Regions from separate parts of the Serratia sp. EC4 genome, predicted to be linked through region 2. Evidence: riboswitches for the same ligand, from Rfam matches in the RefSeq annotation. Region 2 holds a riboswitch; each other region holds the start of a gene.
The links. A riboswitch is a leader RNA that binds a small molecule or an ion and turns the genes downstream of it on or off. The one in region 2 is predicted to bind thiamine pyrophosphate.
Positions count from the first base shown of each region.

Region 1: linked by a shared signal. The riboswitch ahead of thiC (phosphomethylpyrimidine synthase ThiC) and the one ahead of ACP39K_RS04360 (TenA family protein) in region 2 are both predicted to bind thiamine pyrophosphate.
Region 3: linked by a shared signal. The riboswitch ahead of thiM (hydroxyethylthiazole kinase) and the one ahead of ACP39K_RS04360 (TenA family protein) in region 2 are both predicted to bind thiamine pyrophosphate.

Region 1 covers NZ_JBNIDE010000016.1:18,589-24,718, reverse strand. The annotation lists gene nfi (deoxyribonuclease V) at 1-223, opposite strand, end outside; gene hemE (uroporphyrinogen decarboxylase) at 233-1,297, opposite strand; gene nudC (NAD(+) diphosphatase) at 1,336-2,103, opposite strand; gene ACP39K_RS23860 (Rsd/AlgQ family anti-sigma factor) at 2,205-2,708, shown strand; TPP riboswitch at 2,748-2,872, shown strand; gene thiC (phosphomethylpyrimidine synthase ThiC) at 2,987-4,930, shown strand; gene thiE (thiamine phosphate synthase) at 4,923-5,573, shown strand; gene ACP39K_RS23845 (HesA/MoeB/ThiF family protein) at 5,566-6,130, shown strand, end outside.
Region 2 covers NZ_JBNIDE010000001.1:921,654-927,783, reverse strand. The annotation lists gene ACP39K_RS04380 (transporter substrate-binding domain-containing protein) at 1-310, shown strand, start outside; gene ACP39K_RS04375 (ABC transporter substrate-binding protein) at 311-1,246, opposite strand; gene ACP39K_RS04370 (ABC transporter permease) at 1,282-2,049, opposite strand; gene ACP39K_RS04365 (ABC transporter ATP-binding protein) at 2,046-2,786, opposite strand; gene ACP39K_RS04360 (TenA family protein) at 2,783-3,466, opposite strand; TPP riboswitch at 3,529-3,631, opposite strand; gene ACP39K_RS04355 (LLM class flavin-dependent oxidoreductase) at 3,781-4,803, shown strand; gene ACP39K_RS04350 (SDR family NAD(P)-dependent oxidoreductase) at 4,817-5,551, shown strand; gene ACP39K_RS04345 (GlxA family transcriptional regulator) at 5,678-6,130, shown strand, end outside.
Region 3 covers NZ_JBNIDE010000009.1:95,704-101,833, reverse strand. The annotation lists gene ACP39K_RS20550 (FUSC family protein) at 1-1,714, opposite strand, end outside; gene mdtN (multidrug transporter subunit MdtN) at 1,719-2,756, opposite strand; gene ACP39K_RS20540 (YtcA family lipoprotein) at 2,767-3,030, opposite strand; gene ACP39K_RS20535 (TetR/AcrR family transcriptional regulator) at 3,248-3,862, shown strand; TPP riboswitch at 3,954-4,050, shown strand; gene thiM (hydroxyethylthiazole kinase) at 4,086-4,877, shown strand; gene thiD (bifunctional hydroxymethylpyrimidine kinase/phosphomethylpyrimidine kinase) at 4,877-5,677, shown strand; gene ACP39K_RS20520 (inhibitor of vertebrate lysozyme family protein) at 5,762-6,130, shown strand, end outside.

The sequences.
Region 1 (6,130 bases), on a different contig from region 2:
TATAAGGCATGACGGTAGCGATGCGCGCCACCTGATACTCCACCAGCTCCAGCGACGGATAGCGCAGGATGGCGATGGCGGCGCGCGTCACCGCGCCCTCTTGCTCGAAGCCCACATCGGCGCCGGCGATGAACGCCGGCAGTTCGGCCGGCAGATCGTCGTAGCGAATGACTTCAGCGGCGCGCCGCAGCTGTTCGGCGCGCAGAGCCGCCATATCGGTCACATCGGATCCTTAACGGTGGTATTTCGCCGACTGCGCGTGTACCGCCTCGACGAAGGCCCCGGCGTGCTCCGGTGGCACATCCTGATGGATGCCGTGGCCCAGGTTGAACACATGACCGTTGCCGTGGCCGAAACCGGCCAGAATGGTCTCCACTTCGTCCGCGATGCGCGCCGGAGAAGCATAAAGCATCGACGGATCCATATTGCCCTGCAGCGCCACTTTGTCGCCCACGCGCCGACGCGCGTCGGCGATATCGGTGGTCCAGTCCAGCCCCAGCGCATCGCAGCCGGTGGCGGCCATCGCCTCCAACCACTGCCCACCGCCTTTGGTAAACAGCGTCACCGGCACGCGGCGGCCGTCATTTTCACGCAGCAGGCCATCGACGATCTTGTGCATGTAGTGCAACGAGAACTCGCGGTAATCGCGCCCGGTCAGCACGCCGCCCCAGGTGTCGAACACCATCACCGACTGCGCGCCGGCCTTGATCTGGGCATTGAGATACAGGATCACGCTGTCCGCCAGCTTGTCCAGCAACAGGTGCAGCGTGGCCGGTTCGGCATACATCATCTTCTTCAGCTTGGTGAAGGCCTTGCTGCTGCCGCCCTCAACCATATAGGTAGCCAGCGTCCACGGGCTGCCGGAGAAGCCGATCAGCGGCACTTCGCCCTTCAGCTCGCGGCGAATGGTGCGCACCGCGTTCATCACATAGCCCAGCTCCACTTCCGGATCGAACACCGGCAGTTTGTCGACGTCGGCGCGGCAGGTGACGGGGGAGCTGAAACGCGGGCCTTCGCCGGCTTCAAAGTACAGGCCGAGCCCCATGGCGTCGGGAATGGTGAGAATATCGGAGAACAGGATGGCGGCGTCCAGCGCATAGCGGCGCAGCGGCTGCAGCGTAACCTCACAGGCCAGCTCCGCGTTCTTGCACAGCGACATGAAATCACCGGCCTGGGCGCGAGTCGCCTTGTACTCCGGTAAATAACGACCGGCCTGGCGCATCATCCATACGGGGGTCACATCCACCGGCTGGCGCAACAGCGCGCGCAGGTAACGATCGTTCTTCAACTCAGTCATTTATGGGGCTCCCTTAATAATCTGCCGGCCATTGTACATTATTCTGCCCGGCACAGCGCCACGGTGTCCTCAATCAACCGGCGCGCCACGGTGCCGGGCGGCGGCAACAGCGGCAGTTGGTCGTAACGATACCAGCCGGCATTGAGCAGCTCCTTGGGATCGTGACGAATCTCACCCTGGTGGTAATCGGCCATAAAGGCCATCATCAGCGAGTGCGGAAACGGCCAGGGTTGTGACGTGACGTAGCGCAGGTTCTTGATTTCAATATTGCTCTCTTCCATCACTTCGCGCGCCACCGCTTGCTCCAGCGTTTCGCCCACTTCGACGAAGCCGGCCAGCACCGTGTGAATGCCGCCGCGATGGCGCACGTGCTGCGCCAGCAGGATCTGATCCTCGCGCCGAATGGCGACGATCACGCAGGGCGCGATCTGCGGGTAGTAGCGTTCTTTGCAATGGCCGCACAGGCAGGCGCTTTCGGTGCGGCTGAGGTGCATCTCATGGCCGCAGTAGCCGCAATAGCGATGGGAGCGGTAGAAGTCCGCCAGCTGCACGCCGCGCCCGGCCAGCTGGAACAGACCGCGATCCTGATCCAACAGCTGACGTACCGACCCCATCTCCCGCGGCATCGCCTGGCGCACCAGCCAGACCGGCGCGCCCTCCCACTCACCGATGACGCGCGCCATATGGCCCTGCAGCCCGAGGGCGGCGGCAGTCCCCGACGGCAATTCACCGTTCGGTAACCAAAGTTTGCTTTCATGGCTGACGATCCACCAGCCGTTTTCATTGCCCGTTAATGCAAGTTCCATATCGTTGTTGCACAACCTCAGCTTCACTGGCACTCTACAAATCGGCTTTGTTACATTTTAATAACTTACCGGTTACTTTTGTTACTTACACGGAGTCAAACATGCTCAACCGTTTGGAAAGGCTGACTCAGCGCGTTGGCGGTAGTAATGAATTAGTTGATCAATGGCTTCAGGCCCGCAAGCAGTTGCTGGTCGCCTACTGCACGCTGGTAGGCCTCAAACCGAATAAAGAAAAGCATACGCCGCTGAATGAAAAAGCGCTGGAGAACTTTTGCCACAACCTGGTGGATTACCTCTCCGCAGGGCATTTTCATATCTATGACAGAATTATCAAACAAGTGGAAGGCGCAGCCAGTCCGAAAATGTCGCTGGCGGTGAACATCTACCCCAAGCTGTGGGCCAATACCGAACAGATCATGGCGTTCCACGATCGCTATACCGAAGTGGATATCGATCAGGAAGTTTGTCTGGAATTCCACCAGGCCTTGTCGGATATCGGCGAAACGCTGGCGGCGCGCTTTGCGCTGGAAGATAAGCTGATCCAACTGGAAGCGGAAGCCGCGCAGCAACCGCTGCCGGACCAGACACTGGATCCGGCGCGTTAAAATTTTATAGTTTTTTTTCTTATCCCTCCTATACTGGGGGGCATCTTGTCGGAGTGCCTAGCGCCTGATTTGTTCATCGAATCAGCCAGGCTGAGACCGTTAATTCGGGATCCGCGGAACCTGATCGGGTTAATACCCGCGAAGGGAACAAGAGTAATCTATCGCCATAGGCACGGCCTTCCCCTTGCGGGCGCCCTGCCTTATCGGCCACCATCATTACTCCCTCCGAGCTCCAGACAAGCAACTTTCCCAACCCAACACACTGGTAGGAACTTGCTATGTCTAACGTTAATCCACCGCGCGCCCGTAAAGCGCAACGCGAAGCCGCCCAGCAGTTTATCGACACGCTGCAAGGCATGGCTTTCCCAAACTCACGCCGCATCTACCTGCAGGGCTCGCGCCGCGATATCCAGGTGCCGATGCGCGAAATTCAGCTCAGTCCGACCCTGGTCGGCGGCAGCAAAGATAGCCCGCAGTATGAACCCAACGAGGCGATCCCGGTATATGACACCGCCGGCCCCTACGGCGATCCGCAGGCCAAGCTCGATGTGCACGCCGGCCTGGCCAAACTGCGTGCCGGCTGGATCGACGCGCGCGGCGATACTGCGACCCTGAGCGGCGCCAGCTCCGGCTTCACCCAGCAGCGGCTGGCGGACGAGGGGCTGGATCACCTGCGCTTCGAGCATCTGCCGCTGCCGCGCAAAGCGCTGCCGGGCAAGCGTGTGACCCAGCTGCACTATGCCCGCGCCGGCATCGTCACCCCAGAGATGGAGTTTATCGCCATCCGTGAAAACATGGGGCGCGAGCGCATTCGCGGCGAGGTGCTGCGCCACCAGCATCCGGGCCAAAGCTGGGGCGCCAACCTGCCGGACAACATCACGCCGGAGTTCGTGCGCCAGGAAGTGGCCGCCGGCCGCGCCATCATTCCCGCCAACATCAACCATCCGGAGGCGGAGCCGATGATCATCGGCCGCAATTTCCTGGTGAAGGTGAACGCCAATATCGGCAACTCGGCGGTCACCTCGTCGATCGAAGAAGAGGTGGAGAAGCTGGTGTGGGCCACCCGCTGGGGCGCGGACACCGTGATGGATCTCTCCACCGGCCGCTATATTCACGAAACCCGCGAGTGGATCCTGCGCAACAGCCCGGTGCCCATCGGCACCGTGCCGATCTACCAGGCACTGGAGAAGGTCAACGGCGTGGCAGAAAACCTCACCTGGGAGATGTTCCGCGATACGCTGCTGGAACAGGCTGAACAAGGGGTCGATTATTTCACCATCCACGCCGGCGTGCTGCTGCGCTACGTGCCGATGACCGCCAAACGCCTGACCGGCATCGTGTCGCGCGGCGGCTCGATCATGGCCAAATGGTGTCTGTCGCACCATCAGGAAAACTTCCTCTATCAGCACTTCCGCGAAATCTGCGAGATCTGCGCCGCCTACGACGTTTCGCTGTCGCTCGGCGACGGCCTGCGCCCCGGCTCGATTCAGGACGCCAACGACGAGGCCCAGTTCGCAGAGCTGCATACGCTGGGCGAGCTGACCAAAATCGCCTGGGAATACGACGTGCAGGTGATGATCGAAGGCCCGGGCCACGTGCCGATGCAGATGATCCGCCGCAACATGACCGAAGAGCTGGAACATTGCCACGAAGCGCCGTTCTACACCCTCGGCCCGCTGACCACCGATATCGCCCCGGGCTATGACCATTTCACTTCCGGCATCGGCGCGGCGATGATCGGCTGGTTCGGCTGCGCCATGCTGTGTTACGTCACGCCGAAAGAGCACCTCGGCCTGCCGAACAAAGAAGACGTCAAACAGGGCCTGATCACCTACAAGATCGCCGCTCACGCCGCCGATCTGGCCAAAGGCCATCCGGGCGCGCAGATCCGCGATAACGCCATGTCCAAGGCGCGTTTCGAATTCCGCTGGGAAGATCAGTTCAATCTGGCGCTCGATCCGGCCACCGCGCGCGCCTATCACGACGAAACCCTGCCGCAGGAATCCGGCAAGGTCGCCCACTTCTGCTCGATGTGCGGGCCGAAATTCTGCTCGATGAAGATTTCGCAGGAGGTGCGCGACTACGCCGCCGCCCAGGAGGTCGCCAAGCCGATCGAAGTGCAACTGACCGGCATGGAGAAAATGTCCGCCGAGTTCCGCGCCCGCGGCAGCGAGCTGTATCACAGCGCCGGCACGCTGCAAGAGGAGACAAGCAATGACTGATATCACGACCCCCTTCCCGGCGACGCCCTACAAACTGGGGCTCTACCCGGTCGTCGACAGCGTGGAATGGATCGCTCGCCTGCTTGAGGCCGGCGTCACCACCATCCAGCTGCGCATCAAGGATTTGCCTGACGAGCAGGTCGAAGAGGATATCGCCGCCGCCATCGCGCTGGGCCAGCGTTATCAGGCGCGGCTGTTCATTAACGACTACTGGCGGCTGGCGATCAAGCACGGCGCCTACGGCGTGCATCTGGGCCAGGAAGATCTTGATACCACCGATCTGGCTGCCATTCACCGCGCCGGGTTGCGGCTCGGCGTGTCCACCCATGACGACGCCGAACTGGCGCGCGCGCTGGCGGTGAAACCGTCCTACATCGCGCTGGGGCACATCTTCCCCACCCAAACCAAAGACATGCCTTCGGCGCCGCAGGGGCTGACGGAGTTGAAACGCCACATCGCCGGCCTGGCGGATTACCCGACGGTGGCGATCGGCGGGATCAGTATCGATCGCGTACCGGCGGTGCTGGCGTGCGGCGTTGGCAGCGTCGCGGTGGTCAGCGCCATCACCCAGGCGCCGGACTGGCGCGCGGCGACGGCCGAGCTGCTGCGGCTGATCGAAGGCGAGGATCCGAACGATGCTTAACGATCAGGAATTCCTGCGCTACAGCCGCCAACTGCTGCTGGAGGACGTCGGCCCGGAAGGCCAGGAGAAACTCAAGCGCGCCACGGTGCTGATCGTCGGTTTGGGCGGGCTCGGCTCCCCGGCTTCGTTGTACCTGGCCGCCGCCGGCGTCGGCACGCTGCTGTTGGCCGACGACGACCAGCTGCACGTCACCAACCTGCAGCGGCAAATCCTCTACCGCAGCGCCGATACCGCCACCGGTAAGGCGGCGCTGGCGCAACGCCATCTGCAGGCGCTGAACCCATTGGTGGAATCCATCCCGCTGGCGCAGCGGCTGCAAGGGCAAGCGCTGCGCGACGCGGTCACCCGCGCCGATTTGGTGCTGGACTGCTGCGACAATATGGCGACCCGCCATGAGGTCAACGCCGCCTGCATCGCCGCCGCCAAGCCGCTGATCAGCGGCAGCGCGGTCGGCTTCAGCGGCCAGCTGCTGGTGCTCGAGCCGCCCTATGCGCACGGCTGTTACGCCTGCCTGTACCCGGAGCAGGAAGAGCCGCAGCGCAACTGCCGCACCGCCG
Region 2 (6,130 bases):
GGCGCAGCTGGTGCGGGCGGCAACCTCCGCCGAGGCGATCGCGCTGTTTTTCGAACGGGGGCTGGAGGCGGCGGCCGGCGTGCGTCAACCGCTGTTGGCCGCCGCGGCCTCCCATCCCGGCTACCGGGTGCTGGACGGGCATTTCACCGCTATCCGCCAGGCGATGGCGGTGCCGCGGCAAAAAACGCAGGGCGCCGCCTACGTGAACGCGTTTATCGAACGCTGCAAGGCCAACGGGCTGGTGAAGGCGGCCTTGCAGCGCAGCGGCCAGGGCGAGGTGACGGTGGCGCCGCCGGCCGCCTCGGCGTGATCAGTCGAGCTCCACCGCGTACTGTTCCACCGGGGTGATTTTCTTGATCAGCTTGTTGTCGAACAGGAACTGTTCGTAAGCCTGGTAGCGGGCGCGATCCAACTTGGCCGGATCGCGCGCGAACAGCGGCAGGCTGGCTTGCCACGCCTGCTTGTTCAGCTCGGTATTCAGCTCCGGGTGCGCCTTGGCGAACGCCAGCCAGGTGTCCTGCGGGTGCGCGTGCAGGTAGTCGCTGCCTTGCTTCAGCGCGGCGAGGAATTTGCGGATTTTCGGCTCGTTCACCGCATCGCGGTTGGCGACGATGATCAGCTCGTCGTAGGCCGGCACGCCGTAATCTTCGACGTTGAACACCACCGGTTCTTTACCCTGCAGCTTCAGCTCCAGCGCTTCGATGTTGCGGTAGCCGCCGATCACCGCATCGACCTGGCCTGCCAGCAGGGCGCTGGTCAGCTGGAAGTTGACGTTGATAAGCTTGATGTCCTGCGGCTTGAGGCGCTCGTGTTCGACCATGGTGGCCAGCGTCGCCTGTTCGATGCCGCTGACCGAGTAACCTACCGTTTTGCCCTTGAGATCCGCCGGCGAGGTGATGTTTTTATCCAGCGCGATCACCGTATTCAGCGGCGTGTTGATCAGCGTGCCGATGCGCATCAACGGCAGACCCTGATCGGCGAAGAAGTGCAACTGCGGTTGATAGGTGATGGCGAGGTCGGCCTGTTTGGCGGCCACCAGCCGCGGCGGCAGCGCCGGATCGGACGGCGGCACGATCTTGACGTCCAGCCCTGCGGCCTTGAAGGCGCCGATCTGCTCGGCCACCATAATCGGCGCGTGATCCGGGTTGATGTACCAGTCGAGCACCAGCGTCAGCTTGTCGGCCGCGCCTGCCTGGCCGGTGAGGGCGGCGCCCAGCAGCAGCCCGCAAACGGTTTGTTTGATCATGGTCGTTCCTTTATCCCTGGTTATGGTTGCAATCATCAGTCGTTTTCCGGCGCCCAGGCGATCAGGCGCCGCAGCAGCGCATCCACCGCGGCCCACAGCAGCACGGTCATCAGCACCAAAATAAACAGCGCGGCGAAGCAGACGTCGGTCTGCATGCGCGCGTTGGCGTTCAGCATCACGTAGCCCAGCCCTTCGGCCGAGCCGACCCATTCGCCGATGATGGCGCCGATCGGCGCGACCGCGGCGGCCATGCGCAGGCCGGAGCCGAAGGCCGGCAGCGCCGCCATCAGCCGCACGTGCCGCAGCTGCGCCCAGCGCGAAGCGCGCATCGTGCGCGCCAGATCGAGATAGTCGTTGTTGACCCGGCGCAGCCCGTCAAAAAAGGCCGACACCACCGGAAAGAAGATCACCAGCACCGCCATCGCCACCTTGGCGCTCATGCCGAAGCCGAACCACAGCACCAGCAGCGGGGCCAGGGCGAACACCGGTATCGCCTGGCTGGTGAGCACCAGCGGCATCAGCCAGCGTTGCAGGCGCGGCGAGAAAATCATGCACAGCGCCAGTGCCGCGCCGAGCAACACGCCGAGCACCAGCCCGCTGACGATCTCCGAAGCGGTGACCAGCGTGTGCCAGGCGAGATAGCCGCGCCCGTCCCACAGCGCCTGCGCCACAGCGCCCGGCGTGGGCAGCAGAAAGGCCGGAATGCCGCTTTGCGTCGCCAGCCACCACAGCAGCAGCAGGCCGACGAACACCGTCAGCCCGCGCCGCAGGCGGGTGAGTCCACGCTCTTTGGCGATATTCATTGCGCCGCCCTCACCAGTTGCTGCAGCAGCTCGGCCTGGCTTTTCAGCAGGTCGGCGTCATCCGGCGCGCGCGGCGGTAGCCCGCTGATGCGGTGAGTATCGTCGAGGCCCAGCGGCCAGGGAGACAGCACCAGCAGCCGGTGGCTCAGGCGGCAGGCTTCCATCGGATCGTGGGTGATCAACAGCACGGTATTTTGCGCCAGCAGCTCGGCGGCCAGGCTCTGGATCTCGGCGCGGGTAATGGCGTCCAGCGCGGAAAAAGGTTCGTCCATCAGCACGATCGGCTGGCGTTCGTAGAGCGTGCGGGCGATGGCGGCGCGCTGGCGCATGCCGCCGGACAGCGAGGCGGGCAGGCTGCGGCCATGCGCGGCCAGGCCTACGCGTTCGAGCAGGTGCGCCGTCCACGCCCGATCCGGCGCTTCGCCGCGCAGCCGCGAACCGAGGGCGACGTTCTCTTCAACGGTCAGCCACGGGTAGAGCAGGTCTTTTTGCCCCATGTAGGCGATGCGCCCGGCGATCGGCAGGCCGTCGCTGCCGGTCACCGAGCCAGAGCTGGCCTGCGCCAGGCCGGCGATGATCTTCAGCAGGCTGGTTTTGCCGGCGCCGCTGGCGCCGAGCAGGGCGACGAAGCTGCCGCCGGCGATGTCGAAGCTCAGCCGGTCGAAGACGATTTGCTGCCCGAAACGCAGGCTGAGATCCCGCACCTGGATGCCGGGCGGGAGAAGCGGGGAGGTCATGAGGCGTTCAGCCCCATCTGCCAAAATGCCGACTCCAGCTGGGTGGCGGTGGTGAAAATCTGCGCCAGCTCGGTGAAGCGGCCCTGTGCGCCGCGCTGCTGACCAACGGTTTCCAGCAGTTCGATGGCGGCGCGCACGCCGGCCAGATAGCCCTCGTCGCCGTAGTTGCGGATCCAGGAGGCGTAAGGATTGCCCTCCATCTGAGTGGCGGGATCGTGCAGCAGCCGCAGGCCGATTTCGGCATAGCCGGCCACGCAGGGCAGCAGGCCGGCCAGCAGATCGAGGGCGTCGCCGGCATGGCCGATATCCAGCACGTAACGGGTGTAGTTCATGGTTTCCGCCGCTTCCGGCTGGGCGGCGATCTGCGCTTCGTTCAGCCCCCATTCGGCGCAGTAGGCCACGTGCAGCGGCAGTTCGGCGACGATGCCGTTGAGCGAGGCGGTGGCGGCGCGCATCTCCGGCAGAGTGCGCAGCTTGCTGACCAGCAGCGCGTAGGCGCGGGCGAAGTGCAGCAGAAACAGATAGTCCTGGGTCAGGTAGCGGCGAAAAGCGCGTTCAGGCAAGGTGCCGGCGGCCAGCTGCTGCAGAAACGGATGATCGACGTAATCTTGCCAGTGGCTGCCGGCATGGCGGCGCAGCCGGCCGTAAAGACCGCTTTCGAACAGGGTAGTGATGGACATGGGACCTCCTTGAGTCAGTGGAGATCCGGGCACGCTGAGGTATGAACAGGCAACGGGTGATCGCGCGGTTGCCTAACCGTCCCTTCGCTGGCATGACCCAGATCAGGTTCAAAGGGTTCGGCTTGCGCCATCTCAGCCCGTAACAGGACACCCCTCGGAGCTGCCTGTTATACGACATTTGTTTTTTGATTACAATCGCCGGGCGGCGCGGCGGCAATCGGTTCGTTTAGTGCGATCGGGGGCGATTTTGCTGGCGCAGAGCGCGCGGTTTTTGTCACTGTAGGCCCATGTTTTGCCTCTGAGGATGATGCCCGATGAAAAAAATTGGTTTTCTCTCGTTTGGCCACTGGTCGCCTTCCGCCCAGTCCGGCACCCGTTCCGCAGCGGATGCGCTGCTGCAGTCCATCGATCTGGCGGTCGCCGCCGAAGATCTGGGGGCGGACGGCGCCTATTTTCGCGTGCACCACTTCGCGCGCCAGCTGGGATCGCCGTTCCCGCTGTTGGCCGCCATCGGCGCCAAAACCCAACGCATCGAGATCGGCACCGGCGTGATCGACATGCGTTATGAAAACCCGCTGTACATGGTGGAGGACGCCGGCGCGGCGGATCTGATCGCCGGCGGGCGGCTGCAGCTCGGCATCAGCCGTGGTTCGCCGGAGCAGGTGATCGACGGCTGGCGTTATTTCGGCTATGCCCCGGCCGACGGCGAGACCGACGCGGACATGGCCCGCCGCCATACCGAAGTGTTCCTGGAAGCGCTGCGCGGTGAAGGGTTCGCCGAACCCAATCCGCAGCCGATGTTCCCGAATCCGCCTGGGCTGCTGCGGCCGGAGCCGTTTTCCGCCGGGCTGCGCGATCGCATCTGGTGGGGCGCCGGTTCGAACGCCACCGCTGTCTGGGCGGCGAAGCTGGGCATGCATCTGCAAAGCTCGACGCTCAAGAACGACGAGACCGGCGAGCCCTTCCACATCCAGCAGGCCAAGCAGATCCGCGCCTATCGCGCCGCCTGGCAAGAGGCGGGCCATGCGCGCGAGCCGCGGGTTTCCGTGAGCCGCAGCATCTTCGCGCTGGTGGATCAGCGGGATCGCAACTACTTCGGCGGCGGCGGCAAGGAGGGCGATCAGCTGGGGTATATCGACGCGCAGACCCGGGCGATCTTCGGCCGCAGCTATGCCGCTGAGCCGGATGTGCTGATCGAGCAGCTGGCGCAGGACGAGGCCATCGCCGAAGCGGATACCTTGCTGCTGACCGTGCCTAACCAACTGGGCGTGGATTACAACGCGCACGTCATCGAATCGATTTTAACCCATGTCGCGCCGGCGCTCGGCTGGCGCTAAACGGAGGAGTGGCATGTCACGCATTTTCATTACCGGCTCGGTCGACGGGCTGGGCCGCGCCGCCGCGCAAACGCTGTTGGACGAAGGGCATCAGGTGATCCTGCATGCGCGTGAGCCTGGCCGTTTGGCCGCGGTGCGCGATTTGCTGGATCGGGGCGCGCAGGCGGCGATCGGCGATCTGTCCGATGTGCAGCAGATCCGGCAGCTTGCCGAGCAGGTCAATCGCCTCGGCCGCCCGGACGCGGTGATCCACAATGCCGGCATGTTTACCGGGCCGCAGGTGATGCCGGTGAACGTCATGGCGCCCTACCTGCTGACGGCCCTGATCGAACGCCCCAAGCGTATCGTCTACCTGAGCAGCAGCATGCATTTTGACGGCGTGGCGGAACTGAACGGCGTGGATTGGCTTGGCGGCGCTGCCGGTTCTTATTCGGACAGCAAGCTGTTCGTCACCGCGCTGGCCGCCGCCGTGGCGCGCCTGTGGCCTGACGTGATCAGCAGCGCGGTCGATCCCGGTTGGGTGCCGACCAAAATGGGCGGCGCGGACGCGCCCGACGATCTGGCGCTGGGGCATGTGACGCAGGCGTGGTTGGTGACCAGCGATGAACCGCAGGCCCTGGCGTCCGGCGGCTATTGGCACCACCAGCAGCGGCTTGAACCTCACGCGGCGGTGCACGATGAGGCGTTTCAAACGGCGCTGTTGGCGCAATTGGCGCGCGTCGGCGGGGCGCACCTGCCGCAGGCTTGATGGCCGTTCCTTCCTGGCCCGCCGGTGATTAGCGGCGGGCTTTTTTATGCCCGCAGGGTGAACCGACGGGGCTTTTCTTATACAGTGGTCGCCTGGCCTGTTTTGATTGTTATTTATATTATCGCCATGCACTCATTCCTGATTATCGTCCCTGAAGGGGGCATGCTGTTCGAAGCGGCGGGCATCGCCGATATCCTGATGCAGGCTAATCGCCTGAGCCCTGCCGAGACGCCGCTGTATCAGATCGCGGTCGCCACCACGCAATCTCACCGGGTGGTGCACGGCCTGTCCGGGCTGAGCCTGTTGGCCGATCATCGCCTGGCGGATCTCGATCCGGCCCAGCCGCGCGATACCGTGATCGTCGCCGGCAAGGGGGCGACCGAAGAAGAGGGCGCCCTGGTCGCCGATTGGCTGCGTCGCGCGGCGCCGCAGGCGCGCCGTATCGCTTCGGTTTGCGGCGGGGCTCTGCTGCTGGCCGAAGCCGGGTTGCTGGACGGGCGGCGGGCGACCACCCACTGGCGGCTGGCGGAGACGCTGCAGGCGCGCTTCCCGCGAGTGCAGGTCGAAAACGGCCCAATC
Region 3 (6,130 bases), on a different contig from region 2:
TTTCGCTGGTCAGCAACAGGCTGCGCGTCTGGTTAAAGATCAGTTGGATATGCCGGGTGAAGCTTTCATGGTTATCGTCCGCCAGCTGCCAGGTGGGCTCCAGCGTCACCCGGGCCACCACCGCTTCGCAGCCCTCGATCTTTTGCCAGATGCCGATGGCGTTTGTGTTCTCGCCGCCGAGGAAGCGCGACAGTTCCCGCAGCACGTTGGCAACCTGCTGCCGCAGTGACTCCCCTTCGTATTCCGGCCACAGCGTGGCGTGAATGAAGGTGGCGAACCCTACTCCCAGCACGATGCCGATCAGGCGATCGCGGATCTCGGTCAGCTCGGTGACCGGGCCGAAGCTTTCCAGCAGCGCCAGGGAAAAGGTGAACAGGATCTGTACCCCGGCATAGCTTATTTTCTCGGAGCCGGCGGCGATCCAGGCGGAGAGGGCGATCACCGGCAGCGTCAGCAGCAGCAAGCCGACGAGGCTGTCGAGGTGAGGCATGATCCACACCACCGAGATCAGCGCCAGCAGGCTGCCGATCGCCGCGCCGCCGAGACGCAGCCGCGCCCGCCGCTGTGTGGCGCCGAGGCTGGGCTGCGCCACGATCAGGCAGCTCAGCATGATGGTATGAATGCCGGACCAATCGACGGCGGTATAAAACACGTAGGCGACCAGCACGGTCAGCAGCGTTTTCAACGAAAACTGGATGTAAACCGGGTTGGTCAGGGCATCGGGGGTAAAGAAGGGCACTTTTGGCGGCGGCGCGGCCTGCAGGGCGTCGGCGTAGTCGCTGCGGTTGGCGTAGACCTGCAGGAGGGCGGCCATTTCATTGAGCGGCGCCGGCACCTGCGGATCGTCGCTGCCGGCGATCGCGACGGAAAATCGCAGCGCGCTGTCGTGGCTGATCGCGGTTTGCAGCGCGCGGCAGGCGGCGTCTATCTCTTGCGCCAATTGACGCGCGGCCGCGCCGAAAGCCGGCGGCAGCTGGTAGGCCAGAATATTGAGCTGCAACACCAGGGTGATCAGCGCCAGATAACCGGGCTCGTTGGCGCGGCAGCGATCGCTGCGCATCACCGAAAAGCGCAGCAGCTTATGCAGCTCGGTGGCGTGCTGCGAGATGGCGCTCAGATCGCGCGTCTCGCCGCCGTTGGCCAACATAGCGCGGGTTTCGTCCAACACCGCGTTCATCCGGCCCTTTAGCTGTTTCAGCGGTTCAGCCGGCAGCAGCAGGGTATTGACGATCAGGGTGAGCAGGATGGCGTAGTTGATCGCCACCCATACCCACAGCACCAGCCGTATCACCACTTCCGCCTGCGGAGTGAGATCGACAAAGCTTTGCGTGTAGATCACCACCAGCGCCATCAGGAAGAACAGCACCCCAACCTTGGTCACCCGCATCAGGAACACGCTGAGGAAAAACAGCGCGCTGGAGAGCAGGATGCGCAGCATCGGGTAGTCGTAGGTGAATTTCAGCACCAGGATAGCGGCGCCGATCGCCAGCGTGGAGCTGACGAAAAACAGGATGCCGATTGCGCGGGTGATCACGATATTGGACTGCGTGATAAAGAAGACAGCGATCAGCGACAGCGCCAGCCACGGCACCTGCAGCGTCTGCGAGATCACGATGGCGATCGCGCTGGAGAGCAGGGCGCGGATCACCAGGTTGATGCGGCTGTCCGAAGGGCGCAGCTCGTCGATCAACTGGGACAGCCAGCCGTGAGACATCGTTTTATTCTTCATGGCGCAGGTTCAGCTTGGCCACCGCCGAAGCGCCCACGCGGAACAGCGCCGGGTTGGGGGCTTCTACCGCGATCTTGACCGGGAAGCGCTGCGAAACGTGCACCCAGTTGATGTTGCGCGACACGTTGGGCAGCCCGCCCAGCACTGTGCCGCCGTCGTCGGGCTGCACGCCGTAGCTGATCGATTCCACCTTGCCACTGAAGGTCTGGCCGGCGTCGCTCATTAAATACAGCGTGGCCGGCACGCCGGGATGCACGCCCTTCAGGTCGGTTTCGCGGAAGTTGGCGACCACGTACCAGTGGCGGGTGTCGATCAGCGTGAACACCGGTTTGGCGCTGGAGGCATATTGGCCTACGGTGGTTTTCAGGGAGGCGATGCGGCCGTCGAACGGCGCTCTCACCTCGGTGAACTCCAGGTTCAGTTTGGCGATGGCGATGTCGGCCTGCACTTCGGCACGCTGCGCGACCAGGGCTTCGACGCCGCTGACGGCGGCTTCCGCCTGTTTCGCCTGCAGCAATGCGGCCTGCAGTTCCGCCTGCGCCGAGCGCTGGGAGGTGCGGGCGGTTTCCACTTCTTCCGCCGAAACGTAGTTCTTGCCGAGCAGCTTCTGCCGGCGGTTGAGGGTGTCGGTCGCCTGCGCCACCAGCGCCTGCGAGCGTTTGACGATGGCGTTCATCGATTCGGCATTGTACTGCTGCGCGTTGACCGAACGCTGCGTCAGCTTGATCTGTTCATTCAGCGTGATCAGGCGCGCTTCGCTGGCCGCCAGCGCGTCCTGGTAAGGGCGCGGATCGATGCGGAACAGCAGATCGCCTTGCCGCACTTCCTGGTTGTCGCGGATCGGCATCTCGATGATGCGGCCGTTCACCTCCGGCACTACGTCGATGGTGTCGGCATAGGCGTAGGCATCGTCGGTAGTGGGGGCGTTTTCCACCCGCCAGACGACGACGGCGGCCACGATGAGCGTCAACGCCAGGATGGTAAGCACCAGCAGTCTGCGCTTGTTGGAGGTTTGTGGTTGGGTCATGGCGTCAGTCTCAGTGGGGGAAAACCAGTAACCAGGTCAGCATGGCGATCAGCGCGGTCAGCGCCGGATACGTCAGCAGCTGCGGCGCCAGCCAGGCGCGTTTTTCCGGGGTGCGCAGCAGCAGGTGGATCGCCACCATGCCCGCCACGCCGCCGCACAGGCAAAACAGCCAGTCGGGGAACGAAGCGCCGAACACCACCATGGACGGTGCCGGCGAGCACCCGGTGAGCAACAGCGCGGTCAGGCAGGTGATAAGCAGTTTTTTGTCGGGCATAGGGCGTTCTCTGGCGATTGGCTTGGTCGACGGGCCGAATGAAATGACTCTTTTTCAGTGAGTGAGGTCACTGTTTGTCACCCCCATGCTTGCGCAAGGGGAAACTAGAATAAATACTCTACTCTAAACTAGAGGGGTTAATCTAGTTTTTTGTGTCACCCTGCCTTCGCGGCGGCAAATGGGTATAATGCGTTGATGACAGCGGGCAGAAACGAATATGCAAATCGACGAACACATCACCGGGCGAGAGCCGCAGCAGGAAAGAGGGCGGCAACGCGTACAAACCATTCTGGATTCAGCGGCGGCGATCGTGGCGCAGGATGGCCTGGCGGCGCTCAGCATGCAGCGGCTGGCCAAACACGCCAAAACCTCCATCGGCTCGATGTATCACTTTTTCCCCGATCGCCACGCGGTGATCAAGGCGCTGGCGGATCGGCATACCGAATCGATCGAGGCGCTGGTGCGCGACATGGCGCTGGCCAGCGACGACGAGTGGCGGCACCTCTCCGCTGAAGCGGTGATCCAGCGGCTGTTTTCACCCTATGCGCAATACCTGCGCGAGCACGCCGACTACCTGCCGGTGATGCGGGAAATGAACCTGCCGGACGAAAAGTCCAGCTTCCTGGCGCTGATCGCCCGAGTGCTGCAGCTGCGTCGCCCCGAGACCGCCGAGACGGAGATCCTGCAGCAAACCCGGCTGTTGCAAAGCCTGGTGGCCGGCACCTTGCATCACATCTTCAAAACGGCGCCGCAGAGCGTGGCGTTTACGTTGGCGGAGCTGCCCGGCGTGCTGAGCCTGTATCTGGCGGGAAAAGAGGGCAACATCGCTTAGGCGCGAGCGAATTTATTCGCTTGTTTGTCCGCGCCGCCGCTGGCATGATCCCGCTCAGGGATTAACGCAACGTTGATCACAACCTATTGATTTTCATGACTCGGGGTGCCCTTCTGCGTGAAGGCTGAGAAATACCCGTATTACCTGATCTGGATAATGCCAGCGTAGGGAAGTCACGGCCGCCCAACCGGCGCCGCCTTCTTGAACGCCGGTTGGGAGGAATATGATCGCTCGACCTGATGCACTACCCGGCGCTCGCGCCGCGGCCTGCCTGACTCAATTCCAACAGCGGCCTCCGCTGATCCACTGCCTGACCAACGAAGTGGTGCAATCGCTGACCGCCAACGTGCTGCTGGCGCTCGGCGCCTCCCCGGCGATGGTGGTGGAGCCGCAAGAGGCGGCGCAGTTCAGCGCGCTGGCCGACGGCCTGCTGATCAACGTCGGCACCCTCAACGCGCTGCGCGCCGAATCGATGCGCGCGGCGGTGGCCGCCGCCAATCAGGCCGGCAAGCCCTGGACGCTGGATCCGGTGGCGGTTGGCGCGCTCTCCTACCGCACCGCCTTCGCCAAACAGCTGCTGGACGAGAAACCGGCGGCGATACGCGGCAACGCCTCGGAAATCATGGCGCTCAGCGGGTTGCTGGCCAGCGGCCGCGGCGTGGACAGCGGCGACGATTCCTTGGCGGCATTGCCCGCCGCGCGTGAGCTGGCGCAGCGCAGCGGTGCGGTAGTAGCGGTCACCGGCGCGGTGGATTACGTCACCGACGGCCAACGCGATTGGGCGATCGAAGGCGGCTCCTCGCTGATGACGCGGGTGGTGGGCACCGGCTGCGCGCTGTCGGCGGTGGCGGCGGCGTTTTGCGCCCTGCCGGGCGATCGCCTGGACAATGTGGCGGCCGCCTGCCGGGTGATGTCCCACTGCGGCGGCCTCGCGGCCAGGCAGGCCGCCGGGCCGGGCAGTTTTACGCCGGCGTTCCTCGACGCCCTGTATCAGCTGCGCGGGGAGGATCTGTGATGAAACGCATTAACGCGCTGACCATCGCCGGCACCGATCCCAGCGGCGGTGCCGGCATTCAGGCCGATCTGAAGGCCTTCTCGGCGCTTGGCGCCTACGGCACCTCGGTGATCACCGCGCTGGTGGCGCAGAATACCCGCGGCGTGCAGTCGGTGTATTACATCGATCCGGCGTTTGTCGCCGCGCAGCTGGACTCGGTGTTCAGCGACGTGCGCATCGACAGCGTCAAGATCGGCATGCTGGCCAACGCCGATATCGTGCAGGCGGTGGCCGAACGGCTGCGCCATTACCGGCCGGAATTCGTGGTGCTGGACACCGTGATGCTGGCGAAAAGCGGCGATCCGTTGCTGGCCCCGGAGGCGGTGGCGTCGATTCGACGCGAGCTGTTGCCGCTGGTGTCGATCATTACGCCGAACCTGCCGGAAGCGGCGGCGCTGCTGGCGTGCGCGCCGGCGGAAGATGAAGCGCAGATGCGCGAGCAGGGGCGGGCGCTGCTGGCGATGGGCTGCCGAGCGGTGCTGATGAAGGGCGGCCACCTGAGCGAAAGCGAGAGCCCGGACTGGCTGTTTACCGCCGAAGGCGAGCAGCGCTTTACCGCGCCGCGCGTCGCCACCCGCCATACCCACGGCACCGGTTGCACGCTCTCGGCCGCGCTGGCGGCGCTGCGTCCGCGCCATGCCGACTGGGCGGCCACGGTGGCCGCCGCCAAGGGCTACCTGCAACAAGCGCTGCAACAGGCGGATACGCTGGAAGTGGGGCACGGCATCGGGCCGGTGCATCATTTTCACGCCTGGTGGTGAGTCAACTTTTTGCCGCAACCGTGGTCTGACTAGTTCAGGCCCGGTTTTATGGGCGAAACCTGATTTAACCTAGGGAGAAGGACTATGACGGGACACCAGGCGCTGCGTTGCGCCCTCTTTGGCGCACTGCTCAGCTTCAGCGCGGGCAGCTTTGCCCAACAAATCGTCACCACATCGGATTTGATTCAGCAGCCGGGGTATCAGGCCAGCTGGCAAAACATGGTCAAAGGCCAGGCGCGGATGCCGGGCTGGGCGCGCAAGGGCGTCGGCACCTCTACGCCGGCGCAGAATCTGAACTGGAAGGGCAAAGAGTATCTGGTCGGCAACCTGTGCAAGCCCCACGACTGCGGCAATAACTTTTTGATCGTGGCGTTCAGCGCGGACAAATCCCAGGCCTGGGGCGTGCGGGTGGAAGTGGAAGATCGGCCGGAAGCCGTCGATCATCCGAAGAAG